Regions from separate parts of the Microbulbifer sp. SE14 genome, predicted to be linked through region 3. Evidence: predicted binding sites of a transcription regulator. Region 3 holds the regulator's gene; each other region holds the start of a gene.
What was found. Region 3 encodes LexA, which represses DNA repair genes until DNA is damaged. Its sites were predicted from a motif close to ACTGTNTNTANANACAGT; they were not measured.
Positions count from the first base shown of each region.

Region 1: the regulator LexA is predicted to act here: its motif matches at 1,384-1,401, upstream of AC6R19_RS00095 (PA0069 family radical SAM protein).
Region 2: the regulator LexA is predicted to act here: its motif matches at 2,024-2,041, upstream of AC6R19_RS06560 (YebG family protein).

Region 1 is NZ_JCBAJA010000001.1:23,806-27,076, reverse strand. It holds gene AC6R19_RS00100 (GIY-YIG nuclease family protein) at 1-124, opposite strand, end outside; gene AC6R19_RS00095 (PA0069 family radical SAM protein) at 280-1,368, opposite strand; gene AC6R19_RS00090 (cation:proton antiporter) at 1,480-2,721, shown strand; gene sodC (superoxide dismutase [Cu-Zn] SodC) at 3,031-3,271, opposite strand, start outside.
Region 2 is NZ_JCBAJA010000006.1:185,573-188,843, forward strand. It holds gene AC6R19_RS06540 (DUF6249 domain-containing protein) at 1-41, opposite strand, end outside; gene AC6R19_RS06545 (hypothetical protein) at 116-403, opposite strand; gene AC6R19_RS06550 (DUF924 family protein) at 598-1,200, shown strand; gene AC6R19_RS06555 (LysE family translocator) at 1,200-1,817, shown strand; gene AC6R19_RS06560 (YebG family protein) at 2,098-2,409, shown strand; gene AC6R19_RS06565 (MAPEG family protein) at 2,592-2,987, opposite strand; gene AC6R19_RS06570 (amidohydrolase family protein) at 3,178-3,271, opposite strand, start outside.
Region 3 is NZ_JCBAJA010000018.1:5,737-9,007, reverse strand. It holds gene topA (type I DNA topoisomerase) at 1-125, shown strand, start outside; gene AC6R19_RS13515 (DUF6586 family protein) at 122-613, shown strand; gene AC6R19_RS13510 (hypothetical protein) at 713-970, shown strand; gene lexA (transcriptional repressor LexA) at 1,118-1,723, opposite strand; gene AC6R19_RS13500 (LOG family protein) at 1,892-2,530, shown strand; gene AC6R19_RS13495 (DUF6763 family protein) at 2,582-2,905, opposite strand; gene AC6R19_RS13490 (TetR/AcrR family transcriptional regulator) at 3,037-3,271, shown strand, end outside.

The DNA of each region.
Region 1 (3,271 bases), on a different contig from region 3:
GGGCCTTGGCCGCCCTGGCCCCGCCGCTCTGGTGTTCGGCGAAGCGGCGCTCCACGTCGCAGGTGATTCCCGTATAGAGGCTGCCCCTAGCCGTGCGTATCAGGTAGACGAACCAGTCGCTCAAGATGCTGCTTCCGTTGTTGGCGAGCGGCCATTGTCCGCCAGCGGGCGAGGATTGCAAACAGCTGCCGGGACCGGCAGCTGTTGTCCGTGATCGATGTTCGGAGAAACTGGCAAGACCTATCGCGGCCATGGGCCTCTCCTACAGACGCTCGCTGTTCAGAAGAGGAGCTGTTGAACGCCGGCCCGGGGCGGCGGACAGAAGCGGCTGCAATCCAGCACCAGCTTGCGCCGGTTGAGGCCCAGCTTGCTGATGGCCACGCGAAAGCGCTGTTGCAGCAACTGCGCGAAGACGCCGGTGCCCGCCTGGCGCTGGGCGAAGTCGCTGCGGTAATCGCGCCCGCCGCGGCTCTGCTGCACCAGGCTCATTACATGGGCGGCGCGCTCCGGATAGTGCACTGCCAGCCACTGGCGGAACAGCGGCGCCACCTCGTGCGGCAGGCGCAGCAGTATATAGGCGGCGTACTGCGCCCCGGCGCCCTTAGCCGCCTTGAGAATGGCTTCCAGTTCACAGTCATTCAATGCCGGGATCATCGGCGCCGCCAGCACCGCGGTGGGAATGCCCGCATCGCTCAGCTGCTCCAGGACCCGCAGGCGCGCGGCGGGACCGGCAGTGCGCGGTTCCAGTTTTCTCTTCAGATCGTTGTCAAGGGTGGTCACGCTGATGGCCACCTGGGCCAGTCCGTCTTTCGCCATCTCCGCCAGCAGCGGCAGGTCGCGCAGAATCAACTGGCTCTTGGTGACTATGGTCACCGGCTGGTTGTAGCGCTGCATCGTTTCCAGCAGCTGGTGGGTGACCTGCTTGTCTCTCTCCAGCGGTTGGTAGGGATCTGTATTGGTGCCCATGGCGATAGGGCTGCACTGATAACCGGGTTTGCGCAGTGCCTTCTCCAGCAGTTCCGCGGCGTTGGGCTTGAAGAAAATCCTGCTCTCGAAATCCAGGCCGGGAGACAGGTCCATATAGGCGTGGCTGGGGCGGGCGTAGCAATAAACACAACCATTTTCGCATCCGCGATAGGGGTTGATCGACTGGCTGAACGGAAGGTCCGGCGAACTGTTGCTACTGATAATCGTCTTGGCCTTTTCCTCTATAGCTTCGGTCAGCAGCCGCTCCAGGGGCTCCTCCTCCGTCTGCCAGCCGTCACTCTCGCGGGTACTGACATGGGGCACAAAACGCCCGGCCAGGTTGCTGGCGGCGCCGCGGCCCTTGTGTATCCGGGCGGGGTTGTCGGGGTCTTCGTTGGTCAAGCCGGTATCCCTGATGCTGTATAAATATACAGTTTACAGCCGCAGGTGTCCGCCGTGCAAGCCCGTGTTACTAGGCATACACTCAAATGCAATGGACAGGAGAATTCGACAATGGAAGGTATTACCACCCTGGTGGGGCAGGGTCTCTACCTGACCGCGGCTGCGGTCATCGGCCTGGGATTGGCGCGCATACTGCGTATAGACAATACCCTGGGCTGCCTGATCGCCGGCGTGCTCGCCGGCCTGCTGCTGCCGGTGATCGACTTCGACACCGGCCTGCGTGCGGAGAACCTGCACCAGCTGGTATTTTTCGTGATACTGCCGGTGTTGATCTTCGAGGCCGCCTGGCAGATAGATCCGAAGGCTCTGAAGCGCTGGCTGGGGCCGATACTGCTGTTCTCCACGGTCGGCGTAATCATCTGCGCGCTGATCATCGCGCTGCTCACCTACTTCGGTATCAACCACCCCACCGGTTTTCCCTGGATAGCAGCGCTGCTGACCGGCGCAATACTGGCCGCCACCGATCCGGTGTCAGTGATCACCAAGCTGCGCCAGGGAGATGCTGACGAAGACCTGTTGACCCTGGTGGAAGGCGAGAGCCTGTTTAATGACGCCGCCGCCATAGTACTGTTCAGTCTGGTGCTGGGCATGGCGACCCACAGTGTGGTGGAGGGCGGTAGCAGCACCGGCGAGCCACTATTCGGCGCAGGCAATGTCGCCCTGTCTTTCGCCGTAACCTTTTTCGGCGGCCTGGCGGTGGGTGTGCTCTGCGGACTGGCTGCCGCGACAGTGGTGCTCTTCCTCCGCTCTGCCGACGCCGGCCTGGTGACACTGGTGCTGGCGGCCTTCGGCAGCTTCTACCTGGCGGAGTATTTGGTGCATGTGTCCGGCATCATGTCGGTCATGGCCTGCGCCATAGTGGCCCGTAGCTGCCTGCGCCGGGAGTGCGGGACCTATCTGGCCTACGCTGAGCCCACCTGGGAGTGGTTGCGACTGCTTTTGGCGGCACTGGTCTTCGTGATCATGGGGCTGACGATCACCTTCGAGATGTTCACGCACCAGTGGCTGTCGATGCTGATTGCCATACCCGCCGCCGTCGGCGCGCGGGCCCTGGCGATCTTTATGATGGCGCCTCTGGCGCGCTTTGTCGGGCCGCCGATCCCGAAACACTGGCGCCTGATACTGGGTTGGGGCGGGTTGCGCGGTGTGATTGCAGTGGCGTTGGTGCTGTCCCTTCCGGTGGAGTTGCCCTACTGGTGGACTGTGCAGTCGATGGTGTTCGGGGTGGTGCTCTTCTCGCTGCTGGTACAGGGGACCAGCAGTAGTTGGATGATTGGCAAATTGAACAAATAGCGCCTTGGCTTTGATCGGCCCTGCCACCGGTGCCGCCCGGGAAAAAGCCTCATCGGCACTCTTTACCGGCCACAGGCGTTGTCCCGGACGGCCACTAACAGCAGCAGGGCCTCGCCTAGTGGCAGCCAAGAGGGCCAGCTACTGGACCTGTTGTTCGGAACCCTGTTCCCGCCGCTCCTTGGTGCAATATTGCAGGTAGCCGGCGAGGCCGAGCAACAGCAGTACAAATATCAACAGCCCGATCATTCTCTTCATTGGCGCGCCTTCTTCGCAGGAAGGATGTCCGGTTTCCCGGACATCCGCCGCCGGCTATGGAATTACGCCACAGGCCACCCGCGCGCCGCCGCCACCGAGCGGTTTCGGGGTATCCGAATAGTTGTCGCCGCCACTGTGGATCATCAATGCGCGCCCCTTGAGGTCGGAGAGTTTGAGGCGCGGCGCCAGCACCGGGTGCGTGGCATTGCCCGCAGCATCCACGAACAGCGCGGGCAGGTCGCCGAGGTGGCCGGTGCCCCAGGGAAAACTGTGTCGATTGGTCTTGGCCGGGTCG
Region 2 (3,271 bases), on a different contig from region 3:
CGGCTGCCGGCCTGCAGGGGGGGAAAATTTCTCGCTCTCATGTTTTTGCTCTCGATAGTGCTCTTATCAACTCGGTCCCTAAAGCTTATTCCTGGCTCGGGGCTGTATTCCCGGCTCAGGGCGCGGCCAGTTGTGTCCCCGCCAGCGGCGCGGGAATGCCCGGAAGCGCCTGCTCCTGGCCGGCGATACGCACCGGGTAGCGGGGGCTGCCGCGCTCCTCAGTGTCCTTCTCCCGGCACTCCTCCAGCTTGCGCGAGAAGGCCTCGTCGGTCTTCTCGATCAGCTGTTGCTGCACCTCCACCAGGGGAAGCTTCAGCTCCGTGGCCCCGGCCTGCATAGCGCCCAACAACAGGGCCAGGCCGGCGTAGAATTGTACCTTTTTCAGTGATCCTGCGGTTACCATGGTTGCCTCCAGGGTGATTTTCCTTGTACAGCCTTGAGACGGCACCAGTGCCGCCTTTGGATGCAGCGGCCGAAAATATTTTGAGATTGCCCGCCCGACCCGGGCCATCATCTGTCGGCATCCCCACTGGACCTGCATACCGGAAAGTCGCAATAATCCCCGTTCGAGCGAAGGAACAGAAGGACCATCAGACGATGCCGGAACCCAGAGAAATACTGACCTTCTGGTTCGGCCGGGCGCAGCTGGATGCAGTGCCGGACGACGCACACCGCCAGCGCTGGTTTTCCGGCGGAGAGGAATTCGACCGCAAGATCGACGATTACTTCGGCGATACGGTGGAGGCGGCCCTGGACGGCGACCTGGAGCAGTGGCGCCAGACCCTCGAGGGGGAAATGGCCCTGGTATTGGTCTGCGACCAGTTCACCCGCAATATCTATCGCGGCACCAGCCGCGCTTTCGCCGGCGACCCGCTGGCACGGGAAGTGGCTCTCGGCATCATAAAGAGAGGCGACGACCTGGAGATGGGCCTCTACCAGCGCGCCTTCCTCGGCATGCCCCTGGAGCACAGCGAGAATCCTGAGATGCAGCGGCGCTCGGTGGACTACTTCCACCGCCTGCGCATGGACTACCTGAACGGCGCCGAGGGCGCGGCCCAGGCGGAGAGCTTCTACCAGTACGCCCTGGCCCACCGGCAGGTCATCGACGAGTTCGGCCGCTACCCGCACCGCAACCAGGCCCTGGGGCGCGAATCGACGCCGGCGGAACAGAAGTGGCTGGAACAGGGAGGGGGCTTCTGATGGATCTGCTGAACTGGCTGTCCCTGGCCGGAATCTGCGCCCTGGGCGCCATGTCCCCCGGCCCCAGCCTGCTGATAGTGCTGCGCAGTGCCGCCTCGGGCCTCCGCCAGGGATTCACCTGCGCCCTGGCCCACGGCGCCGGCGTGGCCATCTACGCCGGGCTCACCGCCTTTGGCCTGGCGGTGCTGATCACCCGCTCGCCACTGCTGTTCAATATCCTGCAGTGGGCCGGCGCGGCCATGCTCGTCTACCTGGGCTGGAAGGCGCTGCGCGCGCCGGCCCCCAATCCCAATGCCGCCAGGTTGCCGGCGCCGCAGCAGTCGGTGGGCCGCTCGGCGCTGCAGGGGTTCGGAATCGCCTTTTTCAATCCCAAGATCGCAGTCTTCTTCACCGCCCTGTTCAGCCAGTTCGTCTCCGAACAGCAGGCGCTCTCCACCAAGCTTGGCATGGCCGCCCTGGCCGCGGGCATAGACGCCGGCTGGTACTGCCTGGTTGCCCTCGCCGTCTACGCCGGCCGCAACCGCAGCTGGGTGAGCAGCTCCGCCGGCCACCGCATGCAGCAGCTGTTCGGCGTCCTGCTGATCGGCCTGGCGGCGAGGCTGGTACTCACCATTTAACCGGTTTCTTCCAGGCAAAAAAAAGGCCCGTGTCGCGGGCCTTAAAACGTCTTACTGCGGGGTCGGAGCTAACTGCCTGTTGGGGGGTAGGAAGACAGCCAACTGCCACGGCTATTATGACATTCCACACCACCCTGTGCCGGCGGGCCACCGCAACCCCGGCTCCACTTATCGCAATCCCGACAATTTCTCCTCCCACCATTGACACTGAATATTTATACAGATACTGTACACAAATACAGACCCATCAAAACGCCGAAAAAATAACCGGAGGCAGAGTATGGCCGTAGTAGCCGTGTGGAAATGCGATAGAGACGGAGCAATGTTCGACAACAAAAAAGATGCAGAAGAACACGACAAGATGCTGGAACTGGCCGCCAATATCACCTCGCTGATAGAGCGCCATATCGACGGTATCTCCGAAGAGGCCGGCGAGGAAATCGGCCTGCTGCTGGCCAAGCGCCGCGACGACCTGGCCAAGGCCTGCAAGGGCAAGCCGGAGGTGCTGCTGGAAGAGGAAGAGAAGAAAGAAGAAAAAGCAGAGCAGGCAGCGGAGGATGACCGCGTTACGCCTTTCGCCGCCAACCAGTAGTTCTCAAAACTTAGTTTTCAAGTTTCCATCCCTGTACTTTGCGCCCGGCCCCTACGCCGGGCTTTTTTATTTGGGCGCGTTTGGAATGGCCTCGTCGTAGGGTGCGCCGCGCCAGAGCCAGTGCCGATGGCAGCGCTTTCCGGTGCGCGCGGCGCACCCTACGATTGCGGTGATCGGGATACCTACAGATTCATCACGGCGAAACTGATATCGACGGCAGCCAGAATCAGGATCACCAACCAGCTCAGCGCAATACCGAAGAAACGCCCGGGATGGTAGCCGCCCTGCCCCGCGGTAAGGCCGTAGGCGTGCATCAGCCGCGCCAGCAGGAACAAACCGCCGAGGATATGCAGCCAGAGTGCGGCGAGGCCGCCGAGTTCCGCGATCAGCATCAGTATCAGTGCAAGCGGAATATATTCGACCGCATTGGCATGGGCCCGCACCCGAACCTGGTTGTCGCGATCCTGGCCATTACCGAGACCTATTTTTTTTGCGCGGCGGAACTGCACCACGCGAAAGGCCAGGGCAATGACCAGGATTGCGCAGAGACCCGCGTAGAGCGCGGTTACATTAGCCATTTATTCTTCTCCTGCCAGGGGGATCATTGTGGGGCCTGCCCTGAATGCCGCCAAGGGCTCCGATTCGGCTCTGCCGCCGGTGGTCGCCCGGGAAAAAGCCTCATCGGCAAACATTTCCCGGGCGACCACCAATGGCAGAGCCTTACATTGTGCCGGCTGCCCGCTAACTTAGCGCCATTCGGGTCCGCTTTCAGTATTTGTAACCGAACTCATGGCCCTTCTTCGGCTTCAGGTAGCGGTCGCGCAGGCGGGTCGAACGGGTGACCAGCGACTGCTCTTTGCCA
Region 3 (3,271 bases):
CTACTGGCTGGCGCGCTTTTTATCGCGACGGCAAGTGGCAGATCGAGGCCGGCAGCAAGGCCAGCAGCGCCAAGCGCAAGCCGGCGGGCAAGAAGGCGGGCAAGAAGGCGGTGAAAAGCAAATGAGCAACCCCTACACCGGTTCCGTGGCCTCGGCCCTGCGCAAGGGCCAGCTGCTGCTGGAAACCGAGAGTGTGGCGCCGCTGGCGCGCGCGGCGGTACAGGAGGCGGTGGTGCTGCAGCTGTGGCGGGCCTACCGGGCCTTTCTCGCCGAGCTGGCCTTCCAGCTGCATCTGGACAGCGAACCGGAATCCGCCCAGGCGCTGGCCGAGCGCGCTCGCGCCTTCGGCAAGACCTGTGGTGCGGCGGTGGAACTGAGCGAGTTGGATGTCGATCCGGACAGCTGGCTGGCGCGGTTGCAGGCCGCCTGGGTGCAGTTGTGGAGCTTTTCCGCAGAGGAAAACGGCACCAGGCCGCAGTCCGCCAACCTGATTCCTCTGCAGAATTTGTCCGCGACCGGCCCCGTGGTGCTCAGCGACGAATTGTTGCGGGAATGGCACTCTGCGTTGAGTGAACTGGTGCGGCGCCAGCGCGCCCAGGCGGAGGAGTGGTAGCGCAGCTTCTCCCTCGCCACTTTTCCTGGCCGGCCCGCAATGAAACTCCCGCTGCGCCTGTGGTACACTGCGCAAAAGCTGATGTATAGGGAGAAGTGCATGTCCTCCGAAACCTTTGAAATTATCGAACTGGCCAATGGCGATGTGGCACTGCGCCGCGCCGGCCACAAGGAGGACCCGCTGGTGCGCATCCACTTCTCAGACGAGAGCCTGCAGTTCCTGCGCGAACACAAGATAGCCATCGCCCGCGCGATGCTGGAGGCGGGGATCGAGGCGGTCCAGAATCTCGATGACCTGGAGCCGGGTTACTTCGATGAGGAAGACGAACTGGCGCCGATCAACCACACGGTGCACTGACGGCTCAGTACGCGATCAGATTTCTCAATAATGTAGGAGCGGCCCATGACCGCGATCAGACTTCCCGGATAACCTGAGAAACTGATCGCGGCCATAGGCGGATGGCCGCCCCGCCGCTCCTACAAGGTAAATGCCAAATTTCGCGTTTTAGGGGCTCTGGCGAATCACTCCCACCGCCAGCCCCTCGATGGCGAAACTCTTGTCCCGCATATCCACCTGAATCACTTCGAAGTCTTCGTTTTCCGGCAGTAGCTGCACCGTAGCCTGGTTGCCCTTGCGGCGGAAGCGTTTGACGGTCACTTCGTCCTCGATGCGCGCAACGACTATCTGGCCATTGCGTACCTGGTCGGTCTTCTGCACCGCCAGCAGGTCGCCGTCGAGAATGCCAGCGTCTCGCATACTCATGCCGTGTACCCGCAGCAGGTAGTCCGCCGGCGGGTGGAAGAAGTTTGCCGGCAGATCGCAGTAATCCTCGATATTCTCCTCCGCCAGTATCGGGTTGCCCGCGGCCACGCGGCCGACGATGGGCAGACCCGTCTGGTGGTCCGGTATGCGGATGCCCCGGGAGGCGCCCGCAACCATCTCGATGGCGCCCTTGCGGGCCAGTGCCTTCAGGTGTTCCTCCGCCGCGTTGGGGGAGCGGAAGCCCAGCTCCTGGGCGATTTCCGCCCGGGTGGGCGGATAGCCTGTTTCATCCAGATACACCTTGATCAGTTCGAGTACCTGGGCCTGGCGCGCAGTGAGGTTTGTCATGAGATCACCTGGTCTGTTTCTGTATTTTTATACAGTTGCTGGGATTATATACAGATTTGGAGGTCGCGCAATCTTTGCCTTGCTGTCACGGAAAGCTGCTACATTGTGAGAGAAGGAATGAGGCAGTAAGTATGTCGTCGAAAGACGCGACAATGAGGGAAAAAAATAATGCTAGACGCAAAAATGCCCGAAGCCTGGCGCGTGTTGCGCATTCAGTCGGAGCTGGTGGATGGAATAGAGCGGCTGATCGCGCTCAGCGGCGCAGTCACCGTATTTGGCAGTGCGCGTTTTGCCGAAGACAGTCCGGAATACAAGCAGGGCGTCAGGCTGGGAGAACTGCTGGCGGCCGAGGGCATCCCGGTGATCACCGGCGGTGGTCCGGGAGTGATGGAGGCCTGCAATCGCGGCGCCTATCCGCAGCCGGGCACCTCCATCGGTCTCAATATCGAGTTGCCTTTCGAGCAGAAGGCCAATCCCTACCAGGATATCAGCCTGCACTTCCGCTACTTTTTTGTGCGCAAGTTTATGTTCGTGAAGCACGCTGTGGGCTTCGTCGGCCTGCCAGGGGGATACGGCACCCTGGATGAATTGTTCGAGGTGCTGACGCTGGTGCAGACGCAGAAGGTGCGGCGTTTTCCCATAGTGCTCGTGGGCGAGCGCTACTGGTCCGGACTGCACGGCTGGCTGGTGGATGCGGTTCTGGAGCGCAGCTGTATCGACTCCTCGGACCTGGACCTGTTCAAGATCGTGGACACCGTGGATGAAGCGGCGGAACTGATTATCGAATATATCAAAGAGCGGGAGTAATTCCCCCATCACCCGTAGGTTGGGCTTAGCTCCGTTCAGCCCAACCTGCGCCTAAAAGGAGGATTCGTCGGTTCCGCTAAAACTCTCACCCTCCAGGGTATCCAACGGATTGCCCCGCTCGGCCACATCGCCGCCTATCGCATTCGGATCCTGCTCCTGTACGGTCATGCCATAGGCGATATTGGCATCCTCGGGTGGTACGGCGTCGATGACCGGGAGGCCCTGCCACTGGTCGAGTTCAAACTCGTCCAGGGTGCCATCCAGGTACTGCACCTCGACCGTCTGGTGCAGCTCGTCGATGGCCACCACTTCGAACAGCTCGCCACTGTCGATATTCTCAAACCAGCTGCCGATATCCGGTTGCAAATGTGCCATGGCCCTCTGCCCCTATTGCTTTCCCTCAATCTAGTGTGTGGCTCTCCCGCCCGGTAACAGCGTCAGTTGGCGCGGAATGTGCTAATCTGGCCTGTACTAAACAGTTGTTTTAAATGTTGGTTTGAATTGCTATGAGCCAGACGGATACTGTCAGTCGGATACTGGATGCGGCGGAGGTGCTGTTCGCCGAGCGCGGGTTTACCGAGACCTCGCTGCGCACCATTACCAGTACCGCCGGGGTCAATCTAGCCGCTGTAAATTACCATTTCGGCTCGAAAAAAGAATTGATCCAGGCTGTTTTCGAGCGGTTTTTGACGCCTTTTACCGATGCCCTGGCCGGTGAGCTGGACCGGCGTATCGCCGCCG